Regions from separate parts of the Mesorhizobium sp. BR1-1-3 genome, predicted to be linked through region 2. Evidence: predicted binding sites of a transcription regulator. Region 2 holds the regulator's gene; each other region holds the start of a gene.
The links. Region 2 encodes PhoB, which activates phosphate uptake and scavenging genes when phosphate is short. Its sites were predicted from a motif close to TGTCATNNANCTGTCAT; they were not measured.
Positions count from the first base shown of each region.

Region 1: LB559_RS24630 (acid phosphatase) is a predicted target of PhoB. The motif match lies at 1,816-1,832, and genes of this name have one in related genera.
Region 3: phnC (phosphonate ABC transporter ATP-binding protein) is a predicted target of PhoB. The motif match lies at 1,149-1,165, and genes of this name have one in related genera.

Region 1 covers NZ_JAIUIC010000012.1:116,713-119,990, forward strand. The annotation lists gene LB559_RS24625 (alpha-hydroxy acid oxidase) at 1-900, opposite strand, end outside; gene LB559_RS24630 (acid phosphatase) at 1,076-1,771, opposite strand; gene LB559_RS24635 (cytochrome c1) at 1,899-2,771, opposite strand; gene LB559_RS24640 (cytochrome b) at 2,800-3,278, opposite strand, start outside.
Region 2 covers NZ_JAIUIC010000006.1:238,612-241,889, reverse strand. The annotation lists gene pstB (phosphate ABC transporter ATP-binding protein PstB) at 1-214, shown strand, start outside; gene phoU (phosphate signaling complex protein PhoU) at 241-948, shown strand; gene phoB (phosphate regulon transcriptional regulator PhoB) at 965-1,654, shown strand; gene LB559_RS15985 (ROK family protein) at 1,671-2,918, opposite strand; gene xylF (D-xylose ABC transporter substrate-binding protein) at 3,188-3,278, shown strand, end outside.
Region 3 covers NZ_JAIUIC010000031.1:6,356-9,633, forward strand. The annotation lists gene phnL (phosphonate C-P lyase system protein PhnL) at 1-250, shown strand, start outside; partial or broken gene LB559_RS32710 (DapH/DapD/GlmU-related protein) at 247-860, shown strand; gene phnC (phosphonate ABC transporter ATP-binding protein) at 1,245-2,102, shown strand; gene phnD (phosphonate ABC transporter substrate-binding protein) at 2,195-3,103, shown strand; gene phnE (phosphonate ABC transporter, permease protein PhnE) at 3,161-3,278, shown strand, end outside.

The DNA of each region.
Region 1 (3,278 bases), on a different contig from region 2:
AACGGCATCGACGATCTCGGCAAGCTGGTCGAACGCCGCCCGTGAGCCATCCAACTGCCGCCCGCCATGGTTCGACAGCACGATGCCGCTGCAGCCGATGTCGACAGCGCGTTTGGCATCCTCCACCGACATGACGCCCTTGAGGCAGAACGGACCGGACCAGAGCTTGACCATCTCGGCGACATCGTCCCATGTCATCGACGGATCGAGCATCTCGGTGAAGTAACGGCTGATCGACATCGTGCCGCCGCCCATGTCGACATGCTCGTCGAGCTGCGGCAGCTTGAAGCCCTCATGGGTGAAATAGTTGATCGCCCAGGCCGGCTTGAGCGCGAACTGCGCCATTCCGGTAAGGTTGAGCTTGAAGGGAATGGCAAAGCCGGTTCGTTTGTCGCGCTCGCGGTTTCCCCCGGTGATGCTGTCGACGGTCAGCATCATCACCTCGACCCCGACCGCCTTTGCCCGCTGCATCATCGCCCGGTTAAGACCGCGATCCCGGTGGAAATAGAACTGGTAGACTTGCGGGCCGCTGCTGATGCTGCGCGCCTCCTCGAGGCTGACAGTGCCCAGCGACGACACGCCGAACATCGTGCCGTATTTGGCGGCGGCCTTGGCGACCGCGCGCTCGCCCTGGTGATGGAACAGGCGCTGCAAGGCGGTCGGCGAGCAATAGAACGGCATCGCCAGCTTCTGGCCCATGACCGTCACCGACATGTCGACCTCGCTCACCCCGCGCAGCACGTTGGGAACGAGGTCGCAGGTCTCGAAGCTTTCGGTGTTGCGGCGATAGGTGACCTCGTCGTCCGCCGCGCCGTCGATGTAGTTGAAGATCGGTCCCGGCAGCCGCTGCTGCGCCATGCGGCGGAAATCGGAAAAGTTGTGACAGTCGCTGAGCCGCATCATCGAATTCCAAAGGCCATGGCGGGACAAGTTTCTCGCCACCGTTCGATGCATCGAATATCAACCTGTTGTCGGCGTGCCAACGGACTATTTTTCGAACCGCCCTTCGGACATGGCCATGAGCAAAAAAGGGACGCCGAAGCGCCCCTTTCTGGTCTGATCCGATTGACGAAGATTACATGCCGAGATCCGAACGAAGCTCGGCCCTGGCCACTTCATATTCGGCCTTGAAGTCGTCCCGGTTGAGCAGGACCGCGGCGATGACGCTGCCGGAAATCCTGCCCATCTCGACGTCGGACGCATAGTGGATGCCGCCGACCTCGCGGTTGTGGGCGTATTCGGCCGCACGCGCCAGGATCTCTGCGCGCTTTTCAGGAACCATATCGGACAGGATAATGCCCATCATGGTGCCGACGGTGGCGTGGCCGGACGGCCAGGAACCGGAGCTCGACAACTTGACCGCCGGCTTGACGAGGTCGCTGAGCTGGTGCGGACGCGGGCGCTTCCAGATATCCTTGGCCGGATCGACGACGGCGCCTTCGGTGGCCACGACGCGATCGAAGAAGGCGCTGAATTTGGGCAGCGTTTCCTTGTTGAATTTCGGCCCCATGACGTTGGCGAAGCGCCAGACATTCTCCTCGGCATCGGCAACGGCGCTGGCCACCATCTCGGGCGTGCGTGTCACCTGCAGCATCAGCACCTCGCCGAGTTCGGCCTTGGTCTGTGCCGAATCATTTGCCGGCGGCGGCGGCAGGATCATCGTCAGGTCGACATCCTTGTTGGTGACGAAAGGCTGGGCGTCTTCCGCTTGCGCGGCCGAGCCGACGATGAGCAGCAACAGGCCTGCCGCGAGCGATGCGTATCTTTTCATGGGTGCGATCCTTTGATGAGATCAGCACAGGATCGCCGGATGCGGTGACGGCCATGTGACATGGCCGGCTTCTGGAAATGCAAAAGGGCGCCTCTCGGCGCCCTTCGTGATCACTTGATCGTGTGGCTTAATGCGCCACGCCTTCCCACACCTTGCGCTTGGTGAGATAGACCAGCGCGCCGAACAAAAGCAGGAACACCAGAACGCGAAAACCGGTCTTCTTGCGGTCTTCCATATGCGGCTCGGCCGCCCATGCCAGGAAGGCGGAGACGTCGCGGGAATACTGGTCGATGGTCTGCGGCGCACCGTCATCATAGGTCACCTGACCATCGGAGAGCGGCTTGGGCATCTTCAGCGACACGCCGGACATGAAGTACGGATTGTAGTGGGTGCCTTCCGGGATGACCATGCCGGCCGGCGGCGTCTGATCGTAGCCCGTCAGCAGCGAGTGGATATAGTCGGGGCCGCCCGCGTCGTACTGGGTGAAGATATCGAAGACGAACTGCGGAAAACCGCGTTCGACCCCGCGAGCCTTGGCCAGCAGGGACATGTCTGGCGGAGCAGCACCGCCATTGGAGGCAGCGGCGGCTTCCTCATTGGCGAAGGGCGGCGGGAAGTGGTCGGACGGCTTGCCCGGACGGTCGAACATGTCGCCGGCATCGTTGGGACCGTCGTGGATGGTGTACTCGGCCGACAGCGTCTTGATCTGCGCATCGGAATAGCCGAGGTCCGACAGCGTGCGGAACGCCACCAGGTTCATCGAATGGCAGGCCGAGCAGACTTCCTTGTAGACCTTGAGGCCGCGCTGCAGCTGCGCCTTGTCATAGGTGCCGAATGGGCCAGTGAAACTCCAGTCCATTTCCTTCGGCTCGTCGATCGGGAAATGCGTCGGATTGGCCACATTGTGTGCCTCTTCGGCGGCGATCGCCCGAGTGCCCGCGGCCCCAGCGGCGACGGCCACAAGGCCGATCAGCGCCAGCGAGGTGAGAATCTTTTTCATGCCAAATCCCCTTAGATTCTCTACCCGCTCAGCCTTTGGTTTCCGGAGCCGCCGTAGCGCCCGCCGGATGTCCGCTGCCGCCCTTGTTCTTCTCGAGCACCGCCTCGGTGATCGAGTTCGGCAACCGTCGCGGCGTCTCAATCAGGCCGAGCACCGGCAGCGCGATCAGGAAGAAGGCGAAGTAGAACAATGTCGCCATCTGCGCCATGAACACATAGCTGCCTTCTGCCGGCTGCGAGCCCAGCCAGCCAAGCAGGATGGCATCGGCCACGAACAGCCAGAAGAACAGCTTGTACCAGGGCCGGTAAACCGCCGAGCGCACCTTCGAAGTGTCGAGCCACGGCACCAGGAACAACATGACGATGGCGCCGAACATGCATAGCACGCCGCCGAGCTTGGAGTTGATCGGCCCGACATTGAAGGTGATGGCGCGCAGGATCGCGTAGAACGGCAGGAAGTACCATTCGGGCACGATGTGGGCCGGCGTCTTCAGCGGGTTGGCGACGA
Region 2 (3,278 bases):
CGCCACCGCTCGCGTCGAGGAACTGATCGACGAACTGCGTCAGAACTATACGATCGTCATCGTCACCCATTCGATGCAGCAGGCAGCGCGCGTGTCGCAGCGCACCGCGATGTTCCATCTTGGCTATCTGGTCGAGGAGGGCGCCACCGACAAGATGTTCACCACCCCCGACGACAAACGCACCCAGGACTACATCACCGGCCGGTTCGGCTGATCTCAGGCATATGAGGGACGAAGATCATGGGTGAACATACCGTCGCATCTTTCGATGAGGATCTGGAGCAGATCAGCCAGCTGATCCGCGACATGGGCGATCTCGCCCGCTCGATGGTCGGTGGCTCGACCAGGGCTTTGCTCAATTCGGACAATGCGCTGGCGCAGCGGGTGGTTTCCGATGACGCCATCATGGATGCACGCCAGCGCGAGCTGGACGATCGTGCCATCACGCTGATCGCCAAGCGCCAGCCGATGGCCAACGATCTGCGTGCGGTGGTCGGTTCGATCCGCATGGCCGGCGACCTCGAGCGCATCGGTGACCTTGCCAAGAACATCGCCAAGCGCGTCGGCACTGTCGGGCTGAGCGTCACGCCGCACGACCTTTCGCATTCGATCGACGCGATGGCGCAGCTGGTGCTGATCCAGGTGCAGGGGGTCGTCGACGAGTATGCCGCCGCTGACGCGGCAGCGCTTGCCACGCTCAGAAACAATGATGAACGCATCGACGTCAAATACACATCGGTGTTCCGCGAACTGCTGACCTACATGATGGAAGATCCGCGCAACATCACGGCGTGCACGCACCTGTTGTTTTGCGCCAAGAACCTCGAGCGGATCGGCGACCACGTGACCAACATCGCCGAAAATGCCTATTATGTTTTGACCGGCACGCAGTTGCCAGCCAACCGTCCGAAGCAGGACGAGACGGCAATGTCCGCGCCAGCGGCATGACAGGGGTGACCAGCCGATGATCGCGCCACGCATCATGGTGGTGGAGGATGAGGAGCCGCTAGGCGTGCTGCTCCGCTACAATCTCGAATCCGAAGGTTACCAGGTCGAGGTGGTGACGCGCGGCGACGAGGCCGAAATCCGGCTGCAGGAGAACGTTCCAGACCTTCTGGTGCTCGACTGGATGGTGCCTGCGGTTTCCGGTATCGAACTCTGCCGCCGGCTAAGGATGCGTCCCGAGACCGAGCGGCTGCCGATCATCATGCTGACCGCGCGAGGCGAGGAAAGCGACCGCGTGCGCGGCCTCTCGACCGGTGCCGACGACTATCTGGTCAAGCCTTTCTCGACGCCGGAGTTCATGGCCAGGGTCAAGGCGCTGCTGCGCCGGGCCAAGCCGGAAGTGCTGTCCAGCGTGCTCAAGGTCGGCGATATCGTGCTCGATCGCGAATCGCACCGTGTCTATCGCAAGAAGAGCGAGATCCGGCTCGGGCCGACGGAATTCCGCCTGCTTGAATTCATGATGCGCCATCCAGGCCGCGTGTTCTCGCGCAGCCAACTGCTCGACAATGTCTGGGGCGAGACGATCTACATCGACGAACGCACGGTCGATGTGCATGTCGGACGGCTGCGCAAGGCGGTCAACAACGGCCGCATGCCCGATGTCATTCGCACCATCCGTGGGGCGGGTTACGCCATTCGCGAGGACTGAACTCCCTCGTTTGAACTCACGCCACGTTCTTGCCGCCGAAACCGGATCTCGCCTGCACGCCCGGCGCAAAAATCTCCTGATCGACGAAGATCAGCGCCCGCATGGCGCAGCCTTCGCGGATCAGCGGCAGTTCGTTCGGCTCGGTGTCGAAGGAAATCGACTTGGAATGCTGGCCGCCGGCGGTCTGGGCAATCGCTTGCCGCAATGCCGGCTCGATCAGGTCGAAGGCGGCGGCGCTGACGCCGACCATGGCGACCGGCGCCGGATCGATCAGCGCAAACAGGCTGCCGAGGCCGTAGCCGAGCGCTTCGCCGGCCTTGCGATAGGCTTCCCGTTCGGGCCCGTCCTTTTCGCGGGCGGCAGCAGCCAGGGCGCGCATGTCGGCGTCGCTGACATCGGCGACGGGCTCTGCATCCTCGCCCATCTGCCGCGCGTTGCGCCAGATGGCATAATTGCCGGCATAGGCTTCGACGCAGCCGCGCCGTCCGCAGCGACACAGCGCGCCGTTCGGCCGATGGATCATGTGGCCGAATTCGCCGCCCGAGGAATGGGTGCCGGTGAACAATTCGCCCTTCAGCACCAGCCCCATGCCGATGCCGTGCGACAGGAGGATGGCGATGAAATCGTCGCGGTAACGATCGGGGTCGCGCCAGCGCAGCGCCACCGCCATCATGTTGCAGTCGTTCTCCATAATGGCGGGGATGCCGAACTCCTCTTCGAATATGTCGGCGAAGGCGATGTCGGTGTGCGGCGTGATCGGCGACCACAGCATGGCGCGGGCACGGGTGTCGGTGATGCCCTGGACGGCCAGCGCGATACGAGCGATGCTGCGCACGTCCAGGTCGGGATCTTCCAGGCGGCGCCGCACGATTGCCGTGCACTCACCGATCAGCGAGTCGCGCGACATCGTCAGCGTGTCGAGCCGGCGCTGTTCCTCGGATATTACCTGGCCGGCATAGTCGATGACGGCGACCGAGAGGAAGTTCAGCGACAGCACCACGGTCATTACCGCGGCCGCTTCCGGATTGAGGCTGAGGCCGACCTGCGGACGGCCGCGTTTGAGCGAGCCGGCCTCGCTCGGCTTGCTTTCGGTCAGGATGCCTTCGACGATCAGGTCGGATGAGATCGCCGAGATCGTCGAATGGCTGAGGCTTGTGGTTGCGGCGATCTCGGTGCGCGACGGCTGTCCGGCGCGGCGCACCGCCGCGATCACCATCGCGCGGTTGCGGCGGCGCAAATCGTCGTGGCGGATTCCGACCGACATGCTCTTTCATATCCTCCCGGTCGCCGCGGTTCTTCCTGCCCTGGAACGCTGTCGGTGACGCGGTCAAATACTGGCAGAAGCCGCGCGCCGTGTCATTTATTTATTCCGAGACCCGAAAAAAATTCGAAACGACATCAAAATCCATCAGAATCGATGTTGACAGCGTTCGGGCGTTGGCCCAGTATTTTTTCGAGGCTCGAAAAAATAGGGCCTCTGTGCCGGCCCTCGGGCCAGTTTGGTCGCGCCATACGCGGCGCAGGGAGGATAATATGAAAAGATTCACAGCCGCCATCCTGGCGGGTGCCGCCATGTCGCTGACGCTCGCGTCTGTCGCGCAGGCGAAGGACAAGGTCGTCGGCG
Region 3 (3,278 bases), on a different contig from region 2:
CTCCGGCGGCGAGCAGCAGCGCGTCAACATCGCACGCGGCTTCATCACCGAGCACCCGATCCTGCTGCTCGACGAGCCGACAGCCTCGCTCGATGCCAGGAACCGCGATCTCGTGATCGAACTCATCGCCGCCAAGAAGGCTGCAGGTGTCGCCCTGCTCGGCATCTTCCATGACCACGATGTACGCGAGGCAGTTGCCGACCGCATCATCGACGTCACCGCTTTCGCGCCCGGAAAAATCGCCGCATGACCAGGAAATTGTCCGAGACGCCGCTGGTCCACCCGACGGCGGATGTACAGAATTCGACGCTCGGCCGCTGGACCGAGATCGCCGACCGTAGCCGGGTCTCGGAAAGCGAACTTGGCGACTATTCCTACATGATGCAGGACTGCTCGGTCTGGTGTGCGACGATCGGCAAGTTCGCCAACATCGCGGCCAGCGTGCGCATCAACGCCACCAACCACCCGACCTGGCGGCCGACGCTGCATCACTTCACCTATCGCGCCTCGGACTACTGGGACGATGCCGAGCACGAGAGCGAATTCTTCGCCCAGCGCCGCGCCAAGCGGGTCACCATCGGCCACGACACCTGGCTTGGTCACGGCTCGACCATCCTGCCCGGTGTCACCATCGGCGATGGCGCCGCGGTCGGCGCTGGCGCTGTCGTCTCGAAAGATGTAGCGCCCTATACGATCGTCGCCGGCGTGCCGGCAAAGCCGATCCGCGAGCGCTTCGATCGCCGCACGGCCGAACGCTACCAGGCGCTCGCCTGGTGGCACTGGGACCATGCAAGGCTGCGCGCTTGCCTTGAGGACTTCCGTGAGCTGTCCGCAGAGGCATTCTGGAGAAGCATGGTTGACGCGAATGGTGCTTTCATCGAACTAATAATCACCCAACCCAGAGCCATGGAGCAATGTGACCTTTATTGTCGTAATACCTCTTTTCATTGGACTGGGGTTGGTCGCGTTGGGAATTTTGGTGATTAAGCTTGCAGCTAAGCGTTGGAGGCAATCCGACGTTGGCTCTTCAATAACGTTGATGATATTAGGCTGTGTTTTGTTCACGGCGGCGATAGCTCCACTCTATATGCTGTGGGTCCTTGCGCAACTTACAGGTAAGCCAGGCTGACAAGCTAAGGCCTGTGGAGCGTAACAAAACTGACATCATCGCGACACGGCAGGTTCATGTGGCTGCGTTAGGCGAGAGCCTGACGATCAATGGTCCCGGACTGGAACCTGCCCCCATGCCAGCAAATTCCGCCACGCTCGAAATCCGCGGTGTCACCCGACGATTTGGCAAGAACACTGCCGTCAGCGACATCAACATCGCGATCCCGCAGGGTCAGATGGTTGGCGTCATCGGCCGTTCGGGCGCCGGCAAATCAACCCTCCTTCGCATGATCAACCGTCTCATCGATCCCAGCCAGGGTTCGATTTTTTTTGACGGCGCCGAGGTCTCGAAGCTGAGCGGTTCGCCGCTGCGGCGCTGGCAGCGTGACTGCGCCATGATCTTCCAGCAGTTCAACCTGGTGCCGCGCCTCGACGTGCTGACCAATGTGCTGCTCGGCAAGCTGAACCACCGCTCGACCATCACCAATCTGTTCGGCATGTTCTCCCGCGCCGAATGCGCCGAGGCGGTCGCGGCACTCGAGCGGCTCGACATCGCCCGCACCGCGCTGCAGCCCGCCGGCACCTTGTCGGGCGGCCAGCAGCAGCGCGTCGCCATCGCTCGTGCCATGATGCAGCAGCCCAGAGTGATCCTCGCCGACGAGCCGATCGCCTCGCTCGACCCGCTCAACGCCAAGGTGGTGATGGATTCGCTGCAGGACATCAATCTGCGCGAAGGCATCACCGTCGTCACCAATCTGCACACGCTGGACACCGCCCGCACCTACTGCAACCGCATCATCGGCATGGCTGCCGGCAAGGTCGTCTTCGACGGCGCGCCGGAAGAGCTCAACCGCGAGGCGGTGCGCCTCGTCTACGGCGCCGACAGCAATGGCCAGGAAATCTCCGAGGCCATCACCTCGACCAGCGTTGCCTTCAGCCGAAAGATCGCCGCATCCGCCGGACCGCTCGAGCCCGCATTCCCGGGATATTGAGAGCGGTTGGGATCGCCAGCCCACGTCAAGGGCACCTGTCAAAATCGATAACGCTGCCGGCGCGGGGCCGGAACCTACAGGAGAAATATCCAATGTTCAGGAAGATGGTCTTTGGCGCCGTTTCGGTGCTCGCCATGGCGACCAGCATGGCCCATGCCGCCGACATGAAGGAATTTCGCGTCGGCATTCTCGGCGGCGAAAACGAAACCGACCGGCTGCGCAACTACCAGTGCCTCGCCGACCATTTGAAGACCGAATTCGGCTTCGAAAAGGTCTCGCTGTTCCCCGCCGCCGACTATGACGGCGTCATCCAGGGCCTGCTCGGCGGCACGCTCGACTTCGCCGAACTCGGCGCTTCCGGCTACGCCAGCGTCGCTCTCAAGGACCCGAAGGCGGTCACCCCGATCCTCACCACCCAGCAGACCGACGGCGCCACAGGCTATTATTCGATCGGCCTGGCGCTGAAATCCTCCGGCATCACCGACATCAAGTCGGCCAAGGGCAAGAAGCTCGGCTACGCCGATCCGGATTCTACCTCCGGCTACCTGATCCCGCTGACCCAGATCCCGAAGGATACCGGCGCTTCGAACGAAACCTTCTTCGCCTCGACCCAGTTCAACGGCGGTCACGAGAACAACGTCCTGGCCGTGCGTGACGGCAAGGTCGACGTGGCGGTGGACGATTCTTCCGGCATCGGCGACTTCAAGGACGGCTACACCTCCGGCACCTTCCACAAGGAAGTCGCCAAGGGCGCCGTCGACCCCAACGACTTCGTCGAGGTCTGGCGCTCGGGTCTGATCCCGAACGGCCCGCTGGTCGTGCGCACCGCGCTCGGCGACGAAATGACCGCCAAGCTCGCCGACTTCTTCACGCAGTTGCCGAAGAAGGACAAGGCTTGCTTCGAAGGCGTCGAGGGCGGCGACTTTACCGGCTACGTCCCGGTTAAGGCGGACTTCTACAACGTCATCGTCGAAGCCCGTAAGGCAGCCATCGGCGGCTAACGGCGAAATCAGGAAGGGCGGCGTCGAGAAAACGCCGCCCTTCTTGCATGTCCGATCATGACCCTTTCCGTGACAGCCCCTTCCGGCGCCACTCATCAGATGGCCGACGCCTGGCGTCGCCAGACGTCCTTGCGCCGGCTCTACACCGCCATCGGTGTCGGCCTGCTCATCACCG